DNA from 3 places in the Nitratireductor sp. GZWM139 genome. Region 1 is predicted to be linked to each of the others. Evidence: predicted binding sites of a transcription regulator. Region 1 holds the regulator's gene; each other region holds the start of a gene.

Region 1 (5,905 bases):
TTCTGGGCGTTCCCTCCCCCGCGCTCTGGGGCGCAATGGCGACCCTGCTCAACTTCGTGATCTATATCGGCCCGGCAGTGATGGCCATCATTCTGCTGGGCGTCGGACTTGCGACCTTCGACACGCTGACGGCAAGTTTCCTGCCGCCGCTCATCTATCTGGCCGTCAACGCCACGGAAGCCCAGTTCGTGACGCCGACCGTCATTGGCCGGCGAATGACGCTCAACCCGTTCATCGTGTTTCTGTCGATCGCATTCTGGCTGTGGATGTGGGGGCCGATCGGAGGCTTCATCGCCATTCCCGTACTCCTGACGATTTACGCCATGGCCGGCAACATCATCCCCGGCATCGAACCGCCGACACCCGCCAAAGCCCATCGCCACAGGGCGAAGGCGATACCGCCAACGCCTATAGAAAAGGCCGCTTCCCCCCTGAGCCGGGAGTCCAGCCCGCCAGTTCGGCCAAGGCCTCCTGATTGAGGATCTTGCAGCCGCCATCCTCCCATTTCAGGTGATTGCGGCTGGCAAGGCGGGCGATCGTCTTGTTGGTGTGCACCAGAGAAATGCCCAACGTGTCGGCCACGTGCTGCTGGGTCAGGGCGAGTGTGCCATTCTTCGAAAGGCCGCTCTGCCGGGCGCGATCCAGAATGAAGACGAGCAGATAGGCGACTTTCTCCAGCGCCGTTCGCCGGCCAACGGTCAGGAGATGGTCGTCGAGCATGCATTCCTCACGCGAAGCGATCCAGGTGATGTCGTAGGCGAGTTCGGGAAACTTCTTGTAGAGCGAAAACAGCTCGGCCTTCTCGAACACGCATAAGGACATCTGCGAGAGCGCCTCGACCGAGTGCTTCATCTCGCCCATCAGACTGCCCTGCAGCCCTACGAGATCGCCCGGCATCACATAATTGACGATCTGGCGACGTCCGTCTTCCAGGAGCTTGTAGCGAAAGCCCCAGCCGGAAAGTACCGTATAGAGATGCGGATTGTGCGCGCCTTCCACCAGAACGGTCGCCCCCTTCTTCACCGCCAGATCGCCCTTCTTGAAACGACCGACGAACTCCAGTTCATCCCCCTCGAAATCGCGAAAGACCTCGCGCTTTCTCAAGGGACATTGCTGGCAGGGCAGACTCTTGTGGGTGAATTCCTGTTCTTTTGTCACTGACTGGCCCCCGGTTCATTGCTGAATAGGAAAGCCGCATCCAGTGCGAGCGGTTCCCGCAAATCGTACAGACACGTCTTTTTTTAATGACAATCTACACGGGTAATGAGATGGCAAAGAGGAACGAATTCTCTGGCGTCGGAAGGATGTCTGCTTGAAGAAACCTCTGGAGGGCGCCCGCGTCCTGCTCGTCGAAGACGAAGCCATGATCGCCATGAGCATCGAAGAACTGTGCAAGGAGCACGGCGCAACGGACGTGTTCACTGTCGGCACCTTCGATGACCTGGGACCCGACGTTCTGGAAAGCCGGGGAATTTCGACAGCGATCCTCGACATCAAGCTGTCCGACAACTGGACAGACGAGTTCGCCCGCCTGCTTCAGGCGCGGCGCATCCCCTTCATCTTCGCCACCGGCTACGCCTCAAGCCACCAGGTGTTCGAGGCGTTCGGTGGTATCAGGATCGTTGAAAAGCCTTACAGGGACAGCGACCTTATCGACGCGCTGTCCCAGGCAATTGTCGGCTCAAGCGCCGGGAAGGACTGAGAGCGGTCAGACCCGATTGCCCTATGTGCGCCCTAAGGGACGCACGGCAATCCTGGCTCAGGACCTAGGCGATGAAGGCCGTATTGGTGATCTGGGTCGAGATGGCGTCCGGCCCGAAATCGCCCTCACCTGAAATCTCGAGGATTTCCTGCAGGCGCGTTCTGGCGCGGCTCACGCGGCTCTTGATCGTGCCGACCGCGCAATCGCAGATCTCCGCCGCTTCCTCATAGGAAAAGCCGGACGCGCCGATCAGGATGATCGCTTCACGCTGGTCTTCGGGCAATTGCTCGAGAGCGCGCCGGAAGTCCTTCAGATCGACCGAACCCTCCTGCGCCGGGTGCACCGACAGACGTCCGGTGATCGCACCGTCCGCGTCTTCGACCTCGCGCTTGCGCTTGCGCATCTGCGAGTAGAACTCGTTGCGAAGGATAGTGAAGAGCCAGGCTTTCAGATTGGTGCCCGGCTGATAACTGTTCTGTTTGTCCCACGCCTTGACCAGCGATTCCTGCACAAGATCGTCCGCCCGGTCCGCACTTTTTGAAAGCGAAACGGCGAAGGCGCGCAGACTTGGCACAGCGGCCAGTAGATCGTCACGAAAGCCCGGATAAACACTCATATATATCAGTCCTTGTTTCCGGCCGTTTCAGCGCCGCTTTTCTGCTCAAGCTGGTTGAGAAGGTCGCTGAACCGATCCGGAATATCTTCCGTTACCAGGTCGTCGTAATATTGCCTGAGCTTGCGTCCGATCTCTGAGTTTGCGCCGAGCGGGTCTTCATCCTTGCCGCGCCGGGTCAAGCTTCCTCGGGTGTTTGGTTTGCCGTAATTCATGCCCTGTCTTTTTCCATCAAATCTGGTCTCCCAATGACCCGAAACCGTCCGCATCGCCCGGGCCACAACTGTCTCGTCTGCTTTCAAACGCCATTGAGCGGAATTCGTTCCCTCCGACGGGAACATTTTCGCATATGGGGCGTTTCACCCGTCACAAATGCACTAATTCTCATTGCCATGTCTTGAGGGAGACTTGAAATCCATGACCCTGTCAGCGCGTATCGCTCCGCACCTTCCTTACCTGCGGCGCTTTTCCCGGGCCGTTTCCGGCTCCCAGTCCAGCGGTGACGCACTGGTGGCTGCGACGCTTGAAGCGTTGATCGCCGATACGAGCATCTTTCCCGAGGCATCGACCGACAAGATCGCCCTCTTCAGGCTCTTCACATCGCTGTTCGAAACGCTGGACGTTCCGGTCCCCGAAGGCACGCCGAGCTCGGCATGGGAAAAGCGGGCCATGAGCAACCTTTCTTCGCTCGCGCCCCGTCCGCGTCAGGCCTTCCTGCTGGTGGCCGTAGAGAATTTCCGGCCGGAAGAGGCTGCGGAAATTCTCGAGACGGATATGAAAGGCATCAACACGATGCTGCGCGAAGCCAGCGAGGAGATTTCCCGTCAGGTGGCGACAGACATCCTCATCATCGAGGACGAGCCCCTGATCGCCATGGACATCGAGGAAATGGTCGAAAGCCTCGGGCATCGCGTGGTCGGCACGGCCCGCACCCACAAGCAGGCGGTCGAAATGTTTGCCAAGACGCAGCCGAAAATGGTGCTGGCCGACATTCAGCTTGCCGATGGCAGTTCAGGCCTTGATGCGGTGAACGAGATCCTCGACGCGGCCACCGTACCGGTCATCTTCATCACCGCCTTCCCCGAGCGGCTTCTGACGGGCGAGCGCCCGGAACCGACCTTCCTTGTGACCAAGCCGTTCAGCCCGGAAATGGTCAAGGCGCTCATCAGCCAGGCGCTCTTCTTCGATCAGCAGGCGCACGCGGCGGCCTGACAGGCCCCCGCTTCTTCACGCGTTTCTCAAAAAAGCCGCCTCCGGGCGGCTTTTCTTTTGCCCAAAATCTCTCCGGCGGAACCAAATCCGAATGCCAGACGTTTAACCGGCATAACTAAACGGAGAGACAGAATGCTATACTGGGCCCTGATATTCCTTGTCGTCGCGATCATCGCCGGCGCACTCGGTTTCGGCGGAATTGCCGGCGCTTCGGCAGGCATTGCGCAGATCCTCTTCTACATCTTCCTCGCCCTGCTCGCGATCTCGCTGATCATGGGCCTTCTGAAACGCGGTCGCTAAACGGCGACGCACACATAAACGAATGCGGCATAAGCGAACCGGACCATCCATGGCTTCCGTTTCGTGAAGACAATGAAAGGAGAAAGCCATGGAACACATCGCTGCACTTCTTTTGATTGTCGGCTGCTCAGGCAATGTGGGGGCCGGCGACACGCGCGAATGCCAGGAACTGCCCGCCCCCACCCCGGTCTACGAGACGTTTGAGGAGTGCGAGGCGGAGAAGCCGGTTGCAATGCGCGAGCTGGAAACCGAAGCGCCGCAGGTTCTCGCCACCTGCGTCTATGTGGATCCCGCACTTGTCTATGACGATGCGATCCTGGAGTGGGACATCACCAGCAATGGCGAGCTGACAGCTTCCATCGAGCCGGTGACGAGCTTTGCCGTGGCGCAGAACGAGCATGCCCGCCCCGGACACGCCGCCACGAAATAACGGGCCACGAAATAACGCGCGAAGAGCTTCAACGAAAAAGCCCCGGTCGAACCGGGGCTTTTTTTAATGGCTGTATCGCGTCTGTCAGGCTTCGCGGATCGCATAGCCCGCGCCGCGAATGGTGCGGATCACATCGGGCAGACGCCCGTGGTTCACGGCCTTGCGCAGCCGGCCCACATGCACGTCCACGGTGCGCTCGTCGATATAGATCGTCTCGCCCCAGACATTGTCGAGCAGCTGGCTTCGCGAGAAGACGCGGCCGGGATGCTGCATCATGAATTCCAGGAGGCGGAACTCTGTCGGCCCGAGACGGATCTCGTTCTTGCGGCGGTAGACACGGTGCGATTCACGGTCGAGCACGATGTCCCCGACCGAGAGAACCGTCGAGAGCACTTCCGGCTTCGCGCGCCGCAGAAGCGCGCGAACACGCGCCACGAATTCCGGCGTCGAGAAAGGCTTCACCAGATAGTCGTCCGCGCCGGTTGAAAGGCCGCGCACACGGTCGCTTTCCTCGCCACGGGCGGTGAGCATGATGATCGGCAGGCGCTCCGTTTCGGGGCGCATGCGCAGCCGGCGGCACAGCTCGATGCCGGAAACGGCCGGAACCATCCAGTCCAGAACGAGCAGATCGGGTACGTTTTCCTGCAGGCGCACTTCGGCTTCATCGCCGCGAGAGATCATCTCGACCTGATAGCCTTCGGCTTCCAGATTGTACTTGAGCAAGACGCAAAGCGGTTCGTCGTCTTCAACGACCATGACCTTGGGGGCAATCATGGCAGGCATTCTCCTCGGGCAGTCTACGGCCGGTTAGACATCGGATTCGACCGTCATCTGTGTTTCGTCAAGCTTCGGCCGCTGGACCGGAAGCTGGGACCCCGTCACCACATAATAGGCATTTTCGGCGATATTGGTCACATGGTCGCCGATACGCTCAAGATTTTTCGCACAGAACAGGAGGTGCGTGCAGGCCGTGATGTTGCGCGGGTCTTCCATCATGTAGGTGAGGAGTTCGCGGAAAACCGACGTGTACTGAATGTCGATTTCCTCATCCTCGTCGCGCAGCCGGATTAACGCCTCGGCATTGCGCGCCACATAGTGCTCGACCACCGAATTGACCTGTTTCAGCACGAGGCCGGCCATCGCGTCGATGGAATGCGCAAGCGTGCGCGGCGTGGCGCTTTCGCCCACGGCGCCGACGCGCTTGGCAATGTTCTTGGCCAGATCGCCGATGCGCTCGAGATCAGCCGCCATGCGGATGGCGCCCACGACGCTGCGCAGATCCTGCGCCATCGGCTGGCGCTTTGCGATGAGCGTGATGGCGCGCTCATCAAGGTCGCGCTGCTTGGCGTCCATGATCGTGTCATCGGAGATGATGCGCTGTGCAAGCGCCGTATCGGAGTGCAGCAGCGCCCTGGTGGAAGCGCGCGTCATCTCGCCGGAGAGATCGCCCATGTCGCGGATGAGGCGGTCGATTTCACCGAGTTCCTCATCGAAGGAGCTGACTGTGTGCTCGCCCATGGTCTGGTTCCTTATCTGTGCGTTTGCCGCGCCGTCAGCCGAAGCGTCCGGTGATGTAATCCTGGGTGCGCTTGTCATCCGGATTGGTGAACATCTTGTCCGTCGGGCCTTCCTCGACCAGATTGCCGAG
Region 2 (5,905 bases), on a different contig from region 1:
GAGTGGCGGACATGCGGCGGCAGCAGGAAGATTTCGCCCTCCCGGATCGGAACGTCGTAGAATTCCTCGCCGTCATAGATCTTGAGAACCATATCCCCTTCGAGCTGGTAGAAGAACTCTTCCACCGGATCGTCGTGATAGTCCGTGCGTTTGTTCGGCCCGCCAACGACGGTGACCATCAGATCGGCATCCTCCCAGATCTGCTGATTGCCGACCGGCGGCTTGAGCAGATGGCGGTGCTCGTCGATCCAGGCCTTGAAGTTGAACGCTTTAAGTCTCGACATGGAAACCTCCCTGTTTGCCCTCAGCTTGCTGCAAAGCCGGCAGCGCCTCAAACGTGAACCGGCTATGCAGCTATCGAAAATGGGCATACCCGGCCCGCTCCTGGCTTTCGACAGCCACCGCAGTGCAGCGATGAAGCCAGGGGCCGGGGACGCGCCCCGGCCAGATGCCCAAAGGTTTAAAGCAGCAGCCCGCTGCTCTCGAACGCCGCGCTGGTTGCCGCTTTCTCGGCTTCCGTCAGTTCGAGCATCGGATGACGCACGCGCCCACCGACCTGACCGAGAAGTTCCTGCCAATATTTGCCGTGTGCAGTGGGCTTGCCGCCCGGCTTGGTGCTGCGGATCGCTTCGCGCACCGGGTTGAGGCTGTCGCGCACGCGGCGCGCCTCGGCGAACTTTCCGGCAAAGGCCAGCTGTGTGTATTCATGCATCCGCCGGTCATTGGCGGTCTGGAGCAGATAGGGCGGAGAGGAGCAGAGATAGAGCTGCCAGCCCAGCTCCTCGATATTGTCCAGCCACTCATCCTCGGCCGAGGTGGAAACGAGGATCTTGTCGCCGACCATCTGCGTCAGACGCACATACATCTCGCGCGGGACCGAATATTTGATCGCCATGATGTTGGGCAGTTCCGCCACGCGTGCGCAGGTCTCCGGCTCCATGAGATAACCGCTGTCGGGATGGCTCCACATGGCGATGCCGATATCCAGCCGGTCGCAGAGATATTTGTAATAGTTGTAGAGAACCTCGTCGCGGTCGTGGCAAAAGCTCAGCATCGGCGCATGAACGACAACATAATCAGCGCCACACGCTTCCGCGTGACGGCCAAGCTCGACGACAGTGTCCACATTCTGATCCGAAATGGACATGATCGTACCGGCCTTGTCGCCGCACTCGTCGGCGGCCACCGTCATGTTGCGCTTGCGCTCTTCAAGCGACATGGACCAGAATTCGCCCTGCTTGCCAGCCACAAACAGCCCCTTGATCTCCAGGTCATCGATCCAGTGCCGGATGTTCCGGCGCAGTCCGGCTTCATCCATAGCCAGGTTCGCATCGAAGGGGTTCAGCGCAGCGGCCCAGATGCCCCGCATTGTTTCGCGCGCATAGGCCTTGGCTTCATGTTTGGCGTATTTCATTTGCTGTCGTTCCTGGCTGGCATGCAGTTTGGAAACCGCCCGAGATGGCGGAAGATGCTGCCAACACAATCCTGAACTGGTCGCGAAACCAAACGCATTGCGCCGAATTGGATATTCAAAAAATCTATATCAAGGCCGCGTGCATTTACTTTATACGTGATCACTGGTTTCAGGAGGCTTGGATGAAGATCGGCATAATCGGCGACGGTGCAATCGGACGGTATGTGCGCCGGCAACTTGATGAACGCGGGATCACAACCAGTGTCCTGATGGTGCGCCCGGCGCGCCTGGACGAGGCCACCGATGACGGGATTCTCCGTGTGGCCAGCGTCGAGACGTTGCCGGCGGATGTCGATCTGATGGTCGATTGCGCGGGACACGCGGCGCTGAGCGAACACGGCCCCGCAATACTCCGCAGTGGCCGCGATCTGGTGACCGTGTCGCTTGGCGCACTGGCTGACACCGCCCTGCTGCGGGCACTGGAAACCGCCGGCGCGCAGGGCTCTGCCCGGCTTCATCTTGCAAGTGGTGCGATTGGCGCGCTCGACTGCCTTCAGGCGGCATCGGTTGGCGGGCTGGATGCAGTCACCTATGTCGGAAGGAAACCGCCATTGGGATGGAAGGGATCGCCCGCCGAAAACGTGCTCGACCTCGATGCGCTTCAAAGCGCCGGGATCCATTTCGAGGGAACGGCAGGCGAGGCAGCGACGCGCTACCCGAAGAATGCCAATGTGGCAGCCGCAGTGGCGATTGCCGGTTTGGGGTTCGACGCCACGAAGGTCAGGCTCATTGCCGACCCGGCAGTGTCCGCCAACATTCACGAGGTTCACGCCGAGGGTGGCTTCGGACAGTTTTCCTTCCGCATCGAGGGCCGCGCGCTGCCTGACAATCCCCGTAGCTCAGCCCTTGCCGCCATGAGCGTCGTGGCCGCGATCATGCGGCAGCGGCAGACCGTTACGCTCTAGGCAGGGAGGCGAGTCTCGTGATCACGCGTCATTCCCGCATCGTCGAGCGCGCATTGACCCGCCTGAAGCTGCGTCAGCTCCGGCTTCTCATCGCTGTGGGACAACACGGCAACATCCAGAACGCGGCGCGCCATCTGGGCATCTCACAGCCCGCCGCCACCAAGATGATTCAGGACCTGGAACTCGACTTCGAGGTGAAACTCTTCGAGCGCACAAATCGCGGCGTGGTTCCGACCGTTTTCGGCGCATCGCTGATACGGCACGGCAAGCTGATCTTCGCGCAGGTTTCAAACGCCGCGCAGGAACTCGATGATCTGAACGAGGGCAACAGCGGGCGCGTCGTGGTCGGCACGCTTTTGGCAGCCTCGCCGACCCTCCTGCCCTTCGCCATCGAGAAGCTGTTGCAGGAACGGCCCAAAGTGGCGATCAAGATCGTCGAGGGCACCAACGAAGTTCTCATGCCCGCACTGCTCTCCGGCGAGATCGACATGGTGGTCGGTCGCCTGCCCAGCCACAGGCATCGCTCAAAGGTCGAGCAGGAAAAGTTCTTCGATGAACGCGTCGTGGCCGTGACCGGGACACAGCATCCGCTGGCGCAGCAGAGTTCCGTCACCTTCGAGCAGCTCATGCCCTTCGGCTGGATACTCCCGCCGCTTGAGACGACCCTGCGGCGGCAGACAGATCAGTATTTCGTGCGGCAGGGGCAATACACCCCGCCCACGGCCATCGAGTCGATCTCCTACCTCGCCAACCGCACATTGCTGCAAACGCATGATTTCGTCGGCCTCATGCCAGCCCATGTGGCGTCACTCGACATCGAACACGGGCTTCTGGCCCGTATCGACTGGGCCGTTCCCTTCGGTGCCGGTCCCGTGGGCGTTTCGCACCGTGGCGAGCAAAGCCTTTCGCCCGCAGGCGCCGCCTTTCTGAACGTTCTGCGAAAGGTCGCCACGGATATCTGAGCGCTAACCGGCAGACGCCTGCTATCACGCAATCGGATATCCGTATTTGGTCAATTTCCTTGAGAACATACCTGCCCGAATGAGACCTTTGCCCCGAAATACAGTCTTACGAGGGCATGATGAGCACCTATCCGGAACTACACCTCTATATCGGTGGAGAGTGGCGCAAAACGGCAGATGACCTTCCGGTCGTGAACCCCGCAACCGAACAGGAAATCGGCCGATTGCCGCATGCAGACATTGCCGATCTGGACGATGCGCTGGCCGCCGCGCAGGAAGGCTTCCGCGTGTGGAGTCGGACCGCGCCCAGAGACCGTGCGGACATCATTCTCAGGGCCGCCGCGCTCATGCGCGAGCGGCAAGAAGAGATCGCACAATCGATCACCGCCGAACATGGAAAGCCGCTCTCTCAGGCGCGGCTGGAAGTCATTCGTGGCTGCGAGTTCCTGGAGTGGGATGCGGGCGAGGCAGTGCGCACCTATGGCCGTGTCATCCCGTCTGCTCCGGGCGTGCGCTACATGGTTCATCACCAGCCCATCGGCGTGGTTGCCGGTCTTTCGCCGTGGAACTTTCCGATGAGCCAGCCGGCGCGGAAGGTTGCAGGCGCGCTCGCCTCGGGGTGCTCGATCATCCTCAAGGCTGCGGAAGAGACGCCGGCCGGCGCGCTGCACATCGCCCGCGCGTTTCATGATGCTGGCCTTCCCAAAGGCGTTTTGAACCTCGTCTTCGGCACGCCCGCCATGATTTCCGATCACCTTATCCGGCACGACGCGGTGCGGCTTGTCGCCTTCACCGGATCGACGGCGGTGGGCAGGCAGCTGACGACGCTCGCCTCCGAACACATGACCCCGGTGCTGATGGAGCTCGGCGGGCACGCGCCCGTGATCGTCTGCGAAGACACGGACGTGCAGAAGGCCGCGATCAGCGGTGCGGTTCGCAAGATGCGCAATGCCGGACAAGTCTGCACGTCGCCCACGCGCTTCTTCGTGCATGAAAGCATCTTCGACGAATATGCCGATGCCTTCGTGAAACGCGCTGCTCAAACGGTGGTTGGAAACGGCGTCGAGCCGGGTGTCGAAATGGGGCCGCTGGCCAATGAGCGCCGCCTCCCCGCGCTCAGTGCTCTGGTCGAGGACGCCCGCGCCAGGGGCGCCGAGGTGCGCACCGGCGGCGCACGCATGAGCAATGCCGGGTATTTCTTCCAGCCGACCGTTCTGGTGAACGTCCCCGACGATGCCAGGGTAATGCAGGAAGAACCGTTCGGCCCGCTGGCCGTCATCAATCCGGTAAGCTCGCTGGACGAGGCGATTGAGAAGGCCAACTCGGTGCCTTACGGCCTCGCAGCCTATGGGTTCACCAACCGCGCCGACTATATCGACCGCATGACCGACGGCGTGGAGGCGGGCAACCTCTCCTTCAACACACTGGAGGCCTCTTTGCCGGAAACGCCGTTCGGCGGCGTGAAGTCCAGCGGCTATGGGCGCGAAGGCGGCACCGAGGGCCTGCACAACTACATGGTCGTCAAAAACGTGTCGCACAGCATGACGATTGTTTGATCCGGGTGCGGGTGCGCGCCGCCAACCATGCGCGCACCCGCCAATCCCACGGCTCCTCACCCGCCGATATCCGCTTTTCCCCCTCAGGCCCGCGACTTTCCACCGGCTGTCAAATCACCGTCGCACGCCTCCGCTAGGAGTCTGGGCATTTGCCGAGACAGGTCGGCTCGGTCCAGCACAAAGCCAGAGGAATGCCGTGATGAAAAAGCAGGATATCGTCAATCTCTCCTGGGATGAATTCGATGAAATGCGCGATCCCCGCCCCGATGCCAATGGCTTCGATGCGGTTGTCGAGCGCGCCATTTCGCGCCGTGGCTTTCTGGGCGGCGTGCTTGCCTTCGGCTCTGCCGCAGCCGTGATGGGGAGTGGAGTTCTCTCCTCCACCACCTCCGCAAAGGCGCAAGGTTCGGCCTTCGCGTTCGAGCCGATCGGCATCGCCACCGACCACGACATTCACGTCCCGAAAGGCTACGCCTGGAAGACGCTGGTGCGCTGGGGCGATCCGCTTTTCAAGGAAGCCGAGGGCGCCTATTCGCCGGAAACGGGCGTGTCCGTCGACATGTCCGAAAAGGTGTTCGGTGAAAACACCGACGGCATGGAAACCTTTGTCGATGGCGACAAGACGATCCTCGCGATCAATTCGGAATATGTGAATCCGAAGATCAACCTGCCGGCCGCCTCCGAAGGCATGCCGCAGAACGCCGATGAAGTGCGTCTTCTCAAGAACATGCAGGGTGTCACCGTGCTCGAGATCGCCGACAGCGGCGACGGCTATGAAGTCGTGCTCGACAGCCCTTACAACCGTCGCATCACCCATGAAACGCAGATGACGATGGACGGCCCCGCCGCCGGCTCCGATCTGGTCAAGACCAACGCAGATCCTGAAGGCGTTTCGCCCAAGGGCACGATGAACAATTGCGGCTCCGGCAAGACGCTCTGGGGCACCTATCTGACCTGCGAAGAAAACTTCAATGGCTATTTCGGTGCGACCGCCGAGCGTGAAGCGAC
Region 3 (5,905 bases), on a different contig from region 1:
TGGTTTTATCAAGCATCGGCTTTTTCGGTCGCGTTCACCGCGGCAGCGGCATCGTGAATGCGCTTCACCGCCTCGCGAATTTCGTCTTCGGTCACGATCAATGGCGGCAACAGACGCAGCACATTGTCGCCAGCCGGCACCACCAGCATCTTCCGGTCGCGCAGGGCTTCCAGAAGGCGCAGGTTCTGCACCTTGCATTTGATGCCGATCATCAGACCTTCACCGCGAATACCCTCGATCACATCGGGGAACTCGTCGGCAACGGCGGCAAGCCCCTGCTTGAGCTGCAGGCCGCGCGCGGCGATGTTTTCGAGGAAACCGTCCTCCAGCACCACATCGAGCACAGCATTGCCGACCGCCATGGCGAGCGGATTGCCGCCAAATGTCGTGCCATGGGTGCCGGGCGTCATGCCCTTGGCAGCCTCGGCCGTGGCAAGGCAAGCGCCGAGCGGGAAACCGCCGCCAATGCCCTTGGCAACCGCCATCAGATCCGGCGTGATCTCGGCCCACTCATGGGCAAACAGCTTGCCCGTGCGCCCGACGCCGCTCTGCACCTCATCAAGGATGAGCAGCAGGCCATGCCGGTCGCAAAGCTCGCGCAGACGACGCATGAAGGCATTGGGAACCGGGCGCACACCGCCCTCACCCTGGATCGGCTCCACAAGGATAGCCGCCGTTTCCGGGCCGATTGCCTTTAAGAGCGCATCTTCGTCACCGAACGGCACCTGATCGAAACCTTCGACCTTGGGGCCAAAACCTTCAAGATACTTCGCCTGTCCGCCGGCAGCGATGGTGGCGAGCGTGCGGCCGTGGAACGCGCCCTCGAACGTGATGATGCGGATACGCTCGGGCTGGCCGTTCACATGGTGATAGCGTCGCGCCGTCTTGATCGCGCATTCCAGCGCCTCTGCGCCCGAATTGGTGAAGAACACCTTCTCGGCAAAGCTGCTCTCTGCAAGGCGCTCGCCCAGACGGGCCTGACCGGGAATTTCATAGACATTGGAGACATGCCAGAGCTTGCCGGCCTGTTCCGTCAGCGCCTCTACGAGGTGCGGGTGCGCATGCCCCAGTGAATTGACGGCAATGCCGGCAGCGAAATCGAGATAACGCTCGCCATCAGCCGTTTCGATCCAGCAGCCCTCGCCGCGCTCGAATGCGAGGGGTTGACGGGCATAAGTTCCATAAAGCGCAGATTCACGCATCCACACGGTCTCCGCTGAGCCTGAGAATTGGTTCCTGCCTCGCGCGGACGCGCGTGCAGAAGGATGAAATCAAAATGCCGCCCCAAGGGCGGCACTACGGGATTTATCGGTTGTTTCCGCATAAGTGTCAACGCACGCGGCACGACAGCCAGGTGACACCGAAAACCAGCAAATTGGGGAAAACCCTAAAAAGCGAATCAGCTTACGGTAAGGACTCTTGTCACGGAGTCAGACGATAAGGTAGTTTCTGGTCAAGCAAAAAGACTACATTTTGTGCGGCGGACCACTTCTACCATGATTATATGGTGCTCCCTCGGCTTTGGCTGAGCGAGACTGGATTCGGATTCCGCACGCTGGACAGGAGCGTGTCCCGATGAACTGGACTGACGAAAGAGTCGAAACCTTAAAGAAACTTTGGGCGGAAGGACTGAGCGCAAGCCAGATCGCAGCCCAGCTTGGCGGCGTCAGCCGCAATGCCGTGATCGGCAAGGTGCACCGCCTCAAACTCTCCAGCCGCGGTCGCGCAACGAGCCCGCGCACGCGCCAGAAGAAGGCAGCCACCGCAGCGCCGACCACGACGACGACCACCACGCGTCGTCCGCGCGCCACGCGGCCAACCACGGTGTCCATCGGCGCAACCGCGCTTCAGGCGCAGTTCGATCAGGAGCCGGTGGCCCAGACCTATATCCGTCCGGTTTCGGACGTGGTTGTGCCGATCTCGCGCAAGCTGGAGCTGGTGCAGCTCACCGAAACGACGTGCAAATGGCCGAACGGCGACCCGCTGTCGGAAGAGTTCAGCTTCTGCGGCAACGAAGCCGGCGAGAGCGGCCCCTACTGCGCCTACCATTCGCGCATCGCCTACCAGCCCGCTTCGGAGCGGCGCCGGGCGCGCTGATCGCGAAAGACTTCTCCTCTGCACTACCCGGCTCGCATCATGCGCAGCCGGGTTTTTCTTTGCCTGAGTGAAATCTGAAGCACCGCACGGGCCGAGGGCGCGAGAAGCCCCTCGCCCTCGCCTCAATCAACGGCTACCGGCTTGCTTGCCCGCTCTCGTGGCTAGTTTTCGGGCGCCGCGACAACCCGGTGGCTCTGATCTTCCTTTGGACGCTCGAGCGGTAACTGCCGGCCCGTCACGATGTGATGCACCGTTTCCGCGATATTGGTCGCATGGTCGCCGATGCGTTCGATGTTCTTGGCGCAGAACAGAAGATGGGTGCAGGCCGTGATGTTGCGCGGGTCTTCCATCATGTAGGTGAGCAGCTCCCGAAAGAGCGACGTGTACATGGCGTCGATTTCCTCATCCCGGTCGCGCACGAAACCGATGCGCTCCACGGAACGGGAGGCATAGACATCGAGCACCTCCTTGAGCTGGGTCAGCGCCAGGCTCGCCAGCGCTTCCAGCCCGCGGAAAAGACGGATCGGCTGACTGCCCTCGGTCACCGCAACAACGCGCTTTGCGATGTTCTTGCCGAGATCGCCGATGCGCTCCAGATCCGATGAAATACGAATGGCGCCCACGATCTCGCGCAAATCGTCGGCGACCGGCTGGCGCTTGCCGATGATGATGACGGCGCGTTCACCGATCTCCCGCTCCTTCTCATCAAGGAACAGATCATCCTCGACCACCTTGCGGCCCAGTGCGGCATCCGACTGCACGAGCGCAGCGACGGATTCCGCCACCATGCGCTCAGCATAGCCACCCATGGCTGCAATCTGGTCCGACAGATAGTTCAACTCATCGTCGAATGACCGCATCGTGTGCTGTGTCTGCATGGTTTCAATCCTTCTCAGCCCGGCCTTCTCAGCCCGGTCGGCCTCGTTGCCTGCCATCCCTACTAAGTTATTGTGATGGCGGTAAAATGAAAGTGGTGACGCAATCTGCGCCCGGACTGTTCTGCCTTACCCTGCCGGCGGCACGGGCGGGAAATGAACGGTGAACGAAGAGCCCTCTCCCGGCGCCGATTTCACGGAAAGCCGCGCATCGTGCCGCGTCAGAATGTGCTTCACGATGGAAAGGCCGAGGCCCGTCCCCTTCTGGATCCGGCTCGTTTCGATATCCACGCGATAGAAGCGCTCGGTGATGCGCGGGATGTGCTCTTCGGGAATGCCGGGACCGAAGTCGCGCACCGTGATCCGCACCTCATCCATCGAGCTTGCCTGCTCGGCCGATACGATAACACGCTCACCGTCACTGCCATATTTGCAGGCGTTTTCGATCAGGTTCTCGAAAACCTGAACAAGCTCATCGGAATGCCCTGCGATCAGCATCGGTTTGACACCGAGCTCCGAAACAAACTCGACATCATTCTCGCCGGCAATGTGACGCATGGACTCCATCACGCCCTTCACGAGCTCCACCACATCGAGTTGCGTGCTCGGCTTCTGATAGGGCTTCATCTCCAGCCGTGACAGCGACAGGAGATCATCGATGAGCCGCGCCATGCGCTGCGTCTGGTTCTGCATGATCTGCAGGAACTTTTCCCGCGCCGCAGGGTCATCGCGGGCCGGACCGCGCAGCGTTTCAATGAAGCCCGCAACGGAGGCCAGCGGCGTGCGCAGCTCATGGCTGGCATTGGCGATGAAGTCCGCCCGCATCCGGTCGATCCGGCGCGCTTCGCTCTGATCCTTGAAGAGCAGGACATAAAGGCCAGTATCATTGCCAATGCGGCTCGCCACCACCCGGTAGGCGCGCTCGACGGGGACCCGCTCCGCATAATTGATCGCGACGGACTCCTCCGCACCCGAGATCACCTTGGCGACCAGCTCATGCATTTCAGGCGCACGGAATTTCAGGCGCAGCGACACGCTCTTCGACACAGGGCCGAACGCAAGATCAGCCGCCTCATTGGCATAGAGTATGCCGCCATTGCTGTCGAAGATGTACAGCGGGTCAAGCACCGCCGCCGCCAGATAGACGGCAGGCAATGAATTGATGTCGCCCTTCTTCGGGCGCGGCTTCTCGGCCTTGCCATTGCTGCGTGCGCCCGCAAAAAGGGCGCCAGCGGCTTTCAGGGCCGATCCGATACGAGCAACAAGACCGCGCTCAACGCCGTCCTGATTTTCCTGCCCATTGTTCTCATTCGCACTCATTACGAAGTCCATTCCCGCGATCGTCAGGCACGCCCGCTTCAGGGTCTCTTGTTATGAAGAAGAATTGTCATTCCGTCTTCACTGCTGGACCTTGTATCAAGCTGCAAATAGCATTGACACTCTCATGATTCAGGATCGGTTTTATGAACAAGCCTTTGGAAAACCCTGCCCAAGAAAAAATCAAACCTTTCAAGCTCACGATTGCAGGCGAGGAAAGGACTTTCGACATTGACGAACCGGACCTTCCTGACTGGGTCAAGGAGCGGGAACTCACAGCCGGCGGTTTTCCATATGACGAAAAAATGGACCGTGACGACTACGAAAAGCAGCTCGAAACGCTGCAGATCGAACTGGTAAAGCTGCAGGCGTGGATGCAGAAAAGCGGCGCGCGGGTTATGGCGCTCTTCGAAGGGCGAGACGCTGCCGGCAAGGGCGGCACGATTGCGCGCATTCGCACCTATCTCAATCCGCGCAATGCCCGCAATGTCGCGCTGCCCAAGCCCACCGAGACGGAGCGCGGGCAGTGGTATTTCCAGCGTTACGTCACCCATTTCCCGACGAGCGGCGAATTGGTGACCTTCGACCGCTCCTGGTACAATCGCGGCGGCGTCGAGCCAGTGATGGGTTTCTGCACGCCCGAGCAGCATGAGCAGTTCCTGAACGAAGCGCCCGACTTCGAGCGGGCCATCGTCAATGACGGCATCCATTTCTTCAAATTCTGGCTGAACATCGGCCAGGAAACACAGCTTGAGCGCTTTCATGACCGTCGTCACAGCGCGCTCAAATACTGGAAATTCTCTCCCATGGACGTGGCCGGCATTCAAAAGTGGGACGCGTACTCCCGCGCCCGCGACACCATGCTGGAACGCACCCACAGCGCCCACGCGCCCTGGACGGTGGTGCGCGCCAACGACAAGCGCCGGGCACGGTTGGCGGTCATTCGGCGCATATTGCTCGCCATCGCCTATGACGGGCGTGATCTCGACGCCATCGGCCCCGAAGACCAGCTCATCATCGGCACAGGTCCCGGCTTCCTGGATTAACGGCCAGCTGCATTCAGGAACGGCAATGTCGGGCGGAGACGCCCGACACACGACCTTTCGCCCCCTGCCTGAACGCCCGTTTCAAAAACACCGCCGCAGCCAGGCTACGGCACACCGGCCCTTCAGGATCAGACCTGACGCTCCTGAACCTTTCCGACCGGCAAATGACCGCGGCTATGCCGCCTGTGCGGTGTTTTCTCCCAGTGATGCGGGGTCCAGTAGAGCTGCCAGATGCATCGCCATGCGGCCACCGACATCAGGCACCAATAGGCCGGCGTCCATACGATCCGCTTCCAGAAGGCGGGTCGCTCGGTCTTCTGCAAGGTCATCCAGCCGAGCAGCAGAAACGCGCCATGCCCGAGAACCACGTTCACTATATCGATATAGAGCAGCGACTGCTGGAAGGCCTGAAACTCGCCGCCCAGCATCAGATAGACGATGACGCCGAATGCGGTCAGGAAGAAAAAGCCATAAGCCAGCGCCGAGAGCACCATCCCTGCGAACAGAACCTGCATGATCACGAAAGAACCCAGCCCCAGCTCGCGCGCGGTCAACTGCGGATTGCGCATA

The links. The regulator PhoB, encoded in region 1, activates phosphate uptake and scavenging genes when phosphate is short. The targets are predictions, from matches to a motif close to TGTCATNNANCTGTCAT.
Region 2: a site for PhoB is predicted at 5,005-5,021, ahead of NDI72_RS10050 (PhoX family protein). Genes of this name have one in related genera too.
Region 3: a site for PhoB is predicted at 4,358-4,374, ahead of ppk2 (polyphosphate kinase 2). Genes of this name have one in related genera too.

The regions. Positions count from the first base shown of each region.
Region 1 is NZ_JAMQML010000008.1:22,655-28,559, forward strand. Features, by position in the region: gene NDI72_RS11365 (AI-2E family transporter) at 1-479, shown strand, start outside; gene NDI72_RS11370 (Crp/Fnr family transcriptional regulator) at 409-1,158, opposite strand; gene NDI72_RS11375 (response regulator) at 1,313-1,702, shown strand; gene NDI72_RS11380 (sigma-70 family RNA polymerase sigma factor) at 1,767-2,318, opposite strand; gene NDI72_RS11385 (NepR family anti-sigma factor) at 2,324-2,530, opposite strand; gene NDI72_RS11390 (response regulator) at 2,733-3,527, shown strand; gene NDI72_RS11395 (DUF1328 domain-containing protein) at 3,660-3,827, shown strand; gene NDI72_RS11400 (hypothetical protein) at 3,916-4,257, shown strand; gene phoB (phosphate regulon transcriptional regulator PhoB) at 4,342-5,028, opposite strand; gene phoU (phosphate signaling complex protein PhoU) at 5,065-5,775, opposite strand; gene pstB (phosphate ABC transporter ATP-binding protein PstB) at 5,810-5,905, opposite strand, start outside.
Region 2 is NZ_JAMQML010000006.1:289,690-295,594, reverse strand. Features, by position in the region: gene NDI72_RS10075 (3-hydroxyanthranilate 3,4-dioxygenase) at 1-284, opposite strand, end outside; gene NDI72_RS10070 (dihydrodipicolinate synthase family protein) at 461-1,414, opposite strand; gene NDI72_RS10065 (aspartate dehydrogenase) at 1,597-2,379, shown strand; gene NDI72_RS10060 (LysR substrate-binding domain-containing protein) at 2,397-3,341, shown strand; gene NDI72_RS10055 (NAD-dependent succinate-semialdehyde dehydrogenase) at 3,461-4,897, shown strand; gene NDI72_RS10050 (PhoX family protein) at 5,097-5,905, shown strand, end outside.
Region 3 is NZ_JAMQML010000006.1:276,023-281,927, reverse strand. Features, by position in the region: gene NDI72_RS10010 (aspartate aminotransferase family protein) at 9-1,202, opposite strand; gene NDI72_RS10005 (GcrA family cell cycle regulator) at 1,576-2,097, shown strand; gene phoU (phosphate signaling complex protein PhoU) at 2,259-2,975, opposite strand; gene NDI72_RS09995 (ATP-binding protein) at 3,102-4,292, opposite strand; gene ppk2 (polyphosphate kinase 2) at 4,436-5,335, shown strand; gene NDI72_RS09985 (glycosyltransferase) at 5,464-5,905, opposite strand, start outside.